DNA from 2 places in the Micrococcus sp. Alg238-R198 genome. Region 1 is predicted to be linked to the other one. Evidence: predicted binding sites of a transcription regulator. Region 1 holds the regulator's gene; the other holds the start of a gene.
What was found. Region 1 encodes LexA, which represses DNA repair genes until DNA is damaged. Its sites were predicted from a motif close to TCGAACANNTGTTCGA; they were not measured.
Positions count from the first base shown of each region.

Region 2: G6R13_RS02195 (DUF6504 family protein) is a predicted target of LexA. The motif match lies at 1,823-1,838, and genes of this name have one in related genera.

Region 1 is NZ_UNRH01000001.1:356,262-360,674, forward strand. Features, by position in the region: gene hisB (imidazoleglycerol-phosphate dehydratase HisB) at 1-240, opposite strand, end outside; gene G6R13_RS01620 (histidinol-phosphate transaminase) at 422-1,543, opposite strand; gene G6R13_RS01625 (LysM peptidoglycan-binding domain-containing protein) at 1,587-1,961, opposite strand; gene lexA (transcriptional repressor LexA) at 2,253-2,969, shown strand; gene G6R13_RS01635 (ATP-dependent DNA helicase) at 3,013-4,413, opposite strand, start outside.
Region 2 is NZ_UNRH01000002.1:33,194-37,606, reverse strand. Features, by position in the region: gene G6R13_RS02205 (PKD domain-containing protein) at 1-270, opposite strand, end outside; gene G6R13_RS02200 (DUF6318 family protein) at 750-1,493, opposite strand; gene G6R13_RS02195 (DUF6504 family protein) at 1,969-2,295, shown strand; gene dnaE (DNA polymerase III subunit alpha) at 2,292-4,413, shown strand, end outside.

The DNA.
Region 1 (4,413 bases):
CTTGTCCCCGAGCGCGGTCTTGAGCACCTCGCCCAGGGTGATGGCGACGTCCTCGACCGTGTGGTGCACGTCGATGTGCGTGTCCCCGGTGGCACGGACCGTCAGGTCGATCTGGGAGTGCCGGGACAGCGCGGTGAGCATGTGGTCGTAGAACGGCACGGTGGTGGAGATCTCAGCGCGGCCGGTGCCGTCCAGATCCATCTCGACGTACACGTCCGACTCGCTCGTGGTGCGCGTCATGCGCGCACGGCGTCCGGAGATCAACTCGGCTGCCACGGGTCCTCCTCGGGCTGGGTCCGCACCGGTCCGGGACGGGTGCGGGGGGATGCGGGTGCGCGCGGCCGGTGCCGGCGGGCCGGGGCGCCGCGCGCGCTGTCCCTATCCTAGGGAGCCGGGCGGACGCCGAGACTCCGGTGACGCCTCAGGACCGGTCCCCGGTCTCGCCGAGGACCTCCGCGAGAGCGGTGAGGAACGCCGTCGTCTCCGCCTCGGTGCCGGCGGTGACGCGCAGGTGGTGCGGGATGCCGACGTCCCGCACGAGGACGCCGCGGTCGAGCAGGCGGCGCCACACGTCGGACGCGTCCTCGAGGTGACCGAAGAAGACGAAGTTCGAGTCGGACACCGAGGGCCTCAGTCCCAGGCCGCGCAGGGTGGAGACGATGCGGTCGCGCTGGGCCTTGATGTCCTCCACGGTGCGCAGCAGCGCGTCCACGTGATCGAGGGCGGCCTCCGCCGTGGCCTGCGTGACCGCGGAGAGGTGGTACGGCAGGCGCACCAGGCGCAGGGCGTCGGCGACGGCGGGGTCCGCGGCCAGGTAGCCCAGGCGCGCGCCGGCCAGGGCGAACGCCTTGGACATGGTGCGCGTGACGATCAGCCGCTCACGGCCGGGCAGGAGGGTGAGGGCGGAGCGGGTGCCGGCGAGGGCGAACTCCGCGTAGGCCTCGTCCACGACGACCATGGCGCCGGGCCCGCCGGCGGCCTCGTTCTGCGCCTGCGCGGCGTACACGGCCTCGATGGTCGCCAGGTCCAGGGCGGTGCCCGTCGGGTTGTTGGGCGAGGCCAGGAAGACGACGTGCGGACGGTGCTCCCGCACCATGGCCGCCGCGTGCTCGGCGCTGAGGGTGTGGTCTTCGGCACGGCCGCCGTCCACGAACACGGTGTCCGTGCCGCCGGCCAGCAGCGGGTACATGGAGTACGAGGGCAGGAAGCTCAGCAGTGTCCGCCCGGGGCCGCCGAAGGCCTGGAGGATCTGCTGCAGGATCTCGTTGGAGCCGTTGCCGGCCCACACGTGGTCCGCCGTGAGGCCGTGGCCGAGGTAGCCGGCGAGCGCACGTCGCAGCCCCGTGAACTCGCGGTCCGGGTAGCGGTTCAGCCCCCCGGCGACGGCCGCGACCCGCTCGGCGATGGCGGCGGCGACCTCCTCCGGCACCGGATGCGTGTTCTCGTTGGTGTTGAGCATGTACGGCACGTCCAGCTGGGGGGCGCCGTAGGGGCTCAGGCCGCGGAGGTTCTCACGCAGGGGCAGAGAGCTGAGGTCGGTCATGGCCGCCAGTCTAGGAAGCGTGGAGGGCGAGGCCCGCCGTGCGTCACCGCGTGGCCGGGACGAACAGCTCCTCGCCCGGCGCGGGGGCCCGGCCCTCGAGCCCGTTGAGCTCGTCGATCGTGGCGATCACCTCGTAGACGTCCGCCTCCGGAGCCACCGTGGTGGCGATGGTCCACAGGCTGTCCCCGGGCATGACCGTGACGGACTGGGTGGCGGGCCCCGCGGTGTCCGCGGACACCGCGGCGGGCGACAGCAGCACACCCAGGAAGAAGGCGGCCGCCAGCGTGGCGGCCACGGCCGCGGCGATCACGGGGATCCCCCGCAGCACGAGGCGGCCGCGGCGGGTCAGACGGATGGTGGCCGGACGCGGCCGCGCCGTCGCGGGCGAGCCGGCGAACTGGGCGGTGGTGAGCGTCATGGTGTCCTCCTCCGGGGCGGATGCCCTCCAGGTGATCGAACATGTGTTCGAATCCGTTCGAATGCCTTTCTAGCACAGGTGTTCGAGACATGCCACGACGAGATCGAACATATCTTTGAAGGAGAGGCGGCTCTCCTCTAGGCTCGAGGCCATGCACGGACGCCCCGGAACGCCCCGGGACCGCCAAGACACAGGCAACCAGCGGGGGCGGACACGGTAAGCGTCCGGACGGCAGCCGGACGCCGGAACACGAGTCCGGCCACCATCACCCCGGGAGAACGGACGGCAGCCATGAGCACCACCGACGATCAGCCGGCGGCGCGCGCGCCGCTCACCGACCGCCAGCGGCGGATCGTGCAGACCATCCGGGACGCGATCGCCGACCACGGCTACCCGCCCTCCATGCGCGAGATCGGCGACGCCGCGGGCCTGGCCTCGCTCTCCTCCGTCACGCACCAGCTGGGCCGTCTCGAGCGGCACGGCTACATCCGGCGCGACCCCGGACGCCCGCGTGCCCTCGAGGTGCTGCTCGACGTGGACGGCACCCCGCTGGGCGAGGCCGCCTCCCCCACCGCTGCGCCGTCGTCGCGGGTCTCCGCGATCCCCGCGTGGCACACCGGCGCAGACGAGGCGGACAGCGTGCCGGTCCCCTGGGTCGGCCGCATCGCGGCGGGCGGCCCGGTCCTGGCTGAGCAGCAGGTCGAGGACGTCATGGCGATCCCGCGACGCCTCACGGGCGAGGGCGAGCTGTTCATGCTGCGCGTCACGGGCGACTCGATGGTGGACGCCGCGATCTGCGACGGCGACTGGGTGGTGGTGCGCCGGCAGGACACGGCGGAGAATGGCGACATCGTCGCGGCCCTCCTCGACGACGAGGCCACCGTGAAGACCTTCCGCCGCCGCGACGGGCACACCTGGCTCCTCCCCCAGAACACGGCCTACGAGCCCATCCTCGGCGATCACGCCACCGTGATGGGGCGGGTCGTCACGGTCCTGCGTTCGCTCTGACCCGCTCCCTCCGGCCGGGCCGACGGCCCGAGGCCGAGCGAGGTCAATCGCCCGAGGCGAGCCGTGCCAGCACCCCGCGGACGACGTCGCGGTCCGTGGTGCGCCAGAAGTCCGGCAGGGCGCTCGTGATGTAGCCGCCGTACCGCTCGGTGGCCAGGCGGGGGTCCAGCACGGCCACCACGCCGCGGTCCGTCACGGAGCGCACGAGGCGCCCGGCGCCCTGGGCCATGCGCACGGCCGCATGCGTGGCGGAGATCCGCATGAACCCGTTGCCGCCGTGCCGGGCGACGTCCCGGGTGCGGGCCTGGGAGAGCGGGTCGTCCGGCCGCGGGAACGGGATGCGGTCGATCACCACGAGCCGCAGCGAGTTCCCCGGCACGTCCACGCCCTGCCACAGGCTCATGGTCCCGAACAGGGACGTGTCCGGCTCCTCGGAGAACTGGCGCACGAGGGCGGAGAGGGTCGCGTCCCCCTGGCACAGGATCGTGGTCTTCGGCCCGAGCCGACGGCGCATCTCGGCGGCGGCGTCCTCGGCCGCCCGGCGCGAGGAGAACAGGCCGAGGGCCCCGCCCCGCGACGCCCTCAGGAGCGCCTCGAGCTCATCCAGGGACTCGGGCGAGGCCGTCCGGCCGGGCCGGGGCAGGTGCCGGGCCACGTAGAGCACCCCCTGACGCGGGTAGTCGAAGGGGCTGCCGACGTCGAGGGCCTCGAACTTCGGGGCGTCCGGGCCGGCCAGGCCCACGTCGCCGGCCACCGAGTCGAACCGGCGCTCCCCCGAGCCCACGGTGAGCGTGGCGGAGGTGAGCACCGTCGTCGCCTTGCCGAACAGGCCCTCCCGCAGCTTGCCGGCCACCGAGAGCGGGGCCACGTAGAGCTGGGGCGGGTCGGTCTCGTCCCCCGGCTGCCAGCCCACGCCGGGCTCGAAGTGGCCGGGGCGGGTGGCCCACAGCACCTCGGGGAAGTCGGCCTCGGGCCGGGCCGCGAGCATGCGCTCCACCACCTCGAGGACCTCGAGGATCCGCGAGCGCGCCATCTGCCGTCCGCCGTCGGCGTCGGCCTCCTTGTCCTTGTCCTGGCCGAGGTCGGACAGGCACTGACGCGCGGCGGTGAGGACGCCGGTGAGGGCCTGCTCCTGCACCTCGTCCGGGCCCGCGGCGATCAGGCCGGACGGGGTGTCCGTGAACGCGCGGTCCAGGGCCGCCCCGGCCTCGATCAGGTCCTCCACGGCCACCGTGGTGTGGCGGCGCAGCGAGGTGGCCGCGCCGTGCACGATCGACCCGGACAGCTGCCCGGTGACCGCACCGGTCACCCGGTCCTGCAGCTCGTGGGCCTCGTCCACGACGACGGCCGAGTACGCCGGCAGCACCGCGAGCCCCTCGAAGGCGCTGATGGCGAGCATCGCGTGGTTGGTGACCACGACGTCCGCGTCCGCCGCGTCCGCGCG
Region 2 (4,413 bases), on a different contig from region 1:
GACCGTGTACTGCCCGGTGTCCTCGTACACGTGGCTCGTGGGGGTGGGGACGTTGAACTCCGGCTGGCTCTGGCCTGCGACCGAGGTGGTCTTGGTGGGGGAGCCGTCCCCGTAGTCCCAGTGGAAGCTCACCGGCGTGGCGCGGAGTTCGACCTCGACCCCGTTGAGGGTGGTGACGAGCGTGCGTGTCTCGGCGTCTGCGTAGAAGTTGGTCTCCGCATTGCGGATCCCGCGTCCGCCATTGTCCGACCGGATCTCAGGCTCCAGCACGAGGAGCGTGCGGACCTCGTCGATGGAGACGGGCGGGGCGCCGTTGCTGGAGGCCTTGGCCGTCCAACATTTAGGGGCGCCATAGGCGGGATTAGCATCAGGCTGACGAGTGTCTACGGTCTGCGCCCGGATCCACGAACCCTCGGGGCAGAAGTTCGCCTCTTGCTCTCGACAACTCTCGAAATCCGGATTGCCCAGCTGCCCCGAGAAGCATGCACTGACCGTTTTGTGCTCTAGGTGTGGGTCCGGGCGGGCGGCGGTCGCTGAGTAATCAGTTGCAACAACTGAACTCGAGGTTGCTGAGTGTCTATCTGAGCATCTCTTATTCGCCGCAATGCCCTTTTTATTTATTGAGTAGTGGCTCTTCGAAGAAGTGCACGACTCGATGTCTCGTGCGTGTGAAGGGGTGGCGGCGGCAGTGGTAGGCACGAATAGGAGGCTGATCAATAATGCCACTAATACAATCCAGGTGCGCCCCATCAGTTAGATCCGATCGAACCTTCATATGACATCTCATCAACAATCCAGTGTGAAGATTCGGGGTTAAACGAGACCTCCGCGATCCAAGGCTGCTTGGAGGCCGCTTCAACATCTCCGTTCTCGGGAACAACCCCGCCCTTGGTGTATCCCGTTCCTGTGCCCGTAGTGACAAGGAGTGTCGAGACATACCCGGTTTCGGATCGATGAGTCAGAATCGAATCGATCTGTACCTCAGTGCCGGTGTACCACCCCCCGTCTTTGTAGATCATTTGCAGGTCGTTCGAGCTGAACTGGCAGAACTCGCAATACTCGCTGTAGAGAGAGTCGAGGAGTTCCGTGTCTCCGGTCTGCTCGGCGTAGTAGTGCACGTCCCAGAAATAGCGAATCGCCGCCTCGGCGCCCTCCTTGGTCTCTTCCTTCATGGCGGCGGGCATCTCCGGCTTGGGCACGTTCTGAGCGGGACCGTCGGCAGACGCGGGCACGTATTCGCCGGACCCGCTCTCCGTGGCCATGGGGGATGAGCTGACGCCCGCGGTCTCGCTCGTGCTCGCGGTCTCGCTCGTGCTCGCGGGCGCGGACGTCTCGACGGCGGGCTTGGCGGACGAGGGCGACGTCGTCGACGACTCGGCGGGCTCGGACTGCCCGCCGCAGGCGGTCAGTGCGAGCGCCAAGGCCACGCTGAGCGTGCCGGCCTGGGCGAATCGGTGGCGGCGCAGGGCGCGCCCGGGTGCGGTGAGAGACATTTCCCCTCCAACTGGACGTCCGTCGTGTGTCCGCGCCTCCCGCGCTGATCCCGCAGCGCGGTGCCCGTGGCATGCGAGGCCCGGTTGGTTCGGAGTATACGCAGACGGATTGTGGTCCTGCTCGCATTGTCCACAGGGCCGTGCCGACGCACTTCTTCCGGCCCAAGAGACGATTTTCTCGTGCATGTGCGCTCCAGGGTCGGATTCGAGGTCCCCGGCCAGGACTCGGCCAGCCGGTCTCACGAAAAGGGCGTTCCCGGCCTCGCTCGTCTCGGGGCGATGCGTCCTTAACGTGTCCGGCGGCCACCCTACCTTCGCACTCATCGCATTCGAACACATGTTCGAGTACGATCGGGGGTGCGGCCCCACCTTCCCACTTCTTCCCCGCGTCCGGTCCGCCGGACGGGCCGCGCTCCCATCGCCCGACGGCACCCCGTCGTCGGTCCGGTCAGCAGTGCACAGGGAGAGAAGCAGAATGGGAGTCCTCACACAGTCGGTGGCGGTGGAGTGCGGGGCAGACGGCACCCCGCAGGGGCTGCGCTGGAACGGGCGGGACTACGTCCTCGCAGAGCGCCCCGTGCGCTGGTTCGAGCGGCGCCGCTGGTGGGCGGAGGAGGTCCGCGCGGAGAAGGGCCGCGGCGCCGGTCTCGTCGACCACGAGATGTGGCGGCTGCAGGTCCGCCTGGCCCGGGCCGGCGCCGCGCCCCTGCAGACCCTCGACGTCGCCCACCACCTGGACTCCGGCCGGTGGCGGCTCGTGCGCGTCCACGAGCACGCCCAGGACCTGAGGCGGTCGGCATGAGCCAGGCCGCCGCGGCCGGACGCACCGCCGCACCCTTCGCCCACCTGCACGTCGCCTCCGCGTTCAGCGCCCACCATGGGGTCAGCTGGCCCGAGGACCTCGTGGCCGCCGCCGCGGCCGCGGACATGGACCTGCTGGCCTGCACCGACCGGGACGGGCTCTACGGCATGGCCAAGCACGTGGGCGCCTGCCTGCGCCACGGCATCACCCCGATCGTGGGCGTGGACCTGGCCGTCCGGTGGAGCGAGGACGAGGACGCCGGCCGCGTGGTCGTGCTCGCCCGAGGAGGCTGCCACGGCTCCGGCTACCGCTCCCTGTGCGAGCTCGTCTCCGCCGCCCACGCCCGCACCACCGGGGGAGCGGCAGGCGGCAGCCCCTGGGCCAGCGTCGCCGAGCTCGCCGCCGCGGCGGCCGGCCGAGTCCCCACCGCCGCCAACCGGGACAACCCGTCCACCCCCGAGCTGTTCGTCCTCCTCGGCCCGGACTCGGACGTCGGCCGCCACCTGGCCCGCCGCCGGTACGCGGCCGGCCTCGCCGCCCTGCACCGCTGGAAGGCGGCCCTGCCCGCAGGCAGCCCCCACGCCGACGTCGTCACCCACCTCTCCGCCCCCGGCCGCCGCCTCGACACCGGGCACGCCGTGAAGACCCTCCGCGCCGCCCGCCAGGCCCGCATCCCCGCCGTCCTGACCAACGCCGTGCGCTACGCGGCCCCGGACGGTGCCGCCACCGCGGACGTCCTCGACGCCGTCCGTGCCCTCAGCTCCCTCGACGCCCTCCACGACCTGCAACCCAACGGGCAGGGCTGGCTCAAGTCCACCGCCGCCATGCACCGCATCGCCCACGAGGTCGCCGCCGCCGCCGACGACCGCCCTGCCCCCCTGCTCGAGGCCACCCGCCGCCTCGCCGAGGCCTGCGCGCTCGACCCCGAGACCGACCTCGGCTGGGGCGTGCCCCGCGTCCCCGAGGCCGCCGTCATCGGCATCGACGGCCCCCCGGAGCACGTGCTGCGCGAGCGCACCCGCACCGGCCTCCTCGCCCGCTACCCCCACCTCCACACCGGGGGAGGCCTCCCCGGCACCAGCCAGGCGGCCCGGGACCTGCAGGACCGCGCCGAACACGAGCTCGGCATCATCACCCGACTCGGCTTCTCCTCCTACTTCCTCACCGTGGCCGCCGTCGTCGACCTCATCGAGGGCATGGGCATCCGCGTGGCCGCCCGCGGCTCCGGCGCCTCCTCCCTCGTCAACCACGCCCTGCGGATCTCCCATGTCGACCCCATGGCCAACGGCCTGATCATGGAGCGCTTCCTCTCCACCGACCGCTCCACCCTCCCGGACATCGACATCGACGTGGAGTCCGCCCGCCGCCACGAGATCTACCATGCCGTCGTCGAGCGCTTCGGCGCCGAGCGCACCACCCTCATGAGCATGCAGAACGCCTACCGGGCCCGCGGCGCCGTCCGCGACGCCGGCCTCGCCCTCGGCATGCCCGAACCCGAGGTGGACGCCATCGCCAAGCAGCTCTGGCGCTTCTCCGCCTCGAACTTCCGCGAGGCCCTCCAGCGCATGCCCGAACTCGGCGGCCTCTCCCGCCGCATCGAGTCCGGCCGCGCCGAGGGCGACCGCCAGCTGGACCTGCTCGTCGACCTCACCGAACGCCTCGACCGCCTGCCCCGCCACATCTCCATGCACCCCTGCGGCGTCATCCTCGGCGACGCCGCCCTGCTGCACCGCACCCCCGTCCAGCCCTCCGGCATGGGCCTGCCCATGAGCCAGTTCGACAAGCACGACATGGACCCCATGGGCTTCCTCAAGCTCGACATCCTCGGCGTGCGCATGCAGTCCGCCATCGCCTACACGATCGCCGAGGTCGAACGCACCACGGGCGAGCGCATCGACCTCGAACAGGTGCCCCTGGACGACGACGCCACCTATGCGATGATCCGCACCACCCACACCCTCGGCTGCTTCCAGATCGAGTCCCCGGGCCAGCGCGAACTCGTCGGCAAACTCGCCCCCCGCGAGTTCAACGACCTCACCGTGGACATCTCCCTCTTCCGCCCCGGCCCCATGCAGTCCGACATGGTCCGGCCCTTCCTCGAACAGCGGCACGGCTGGG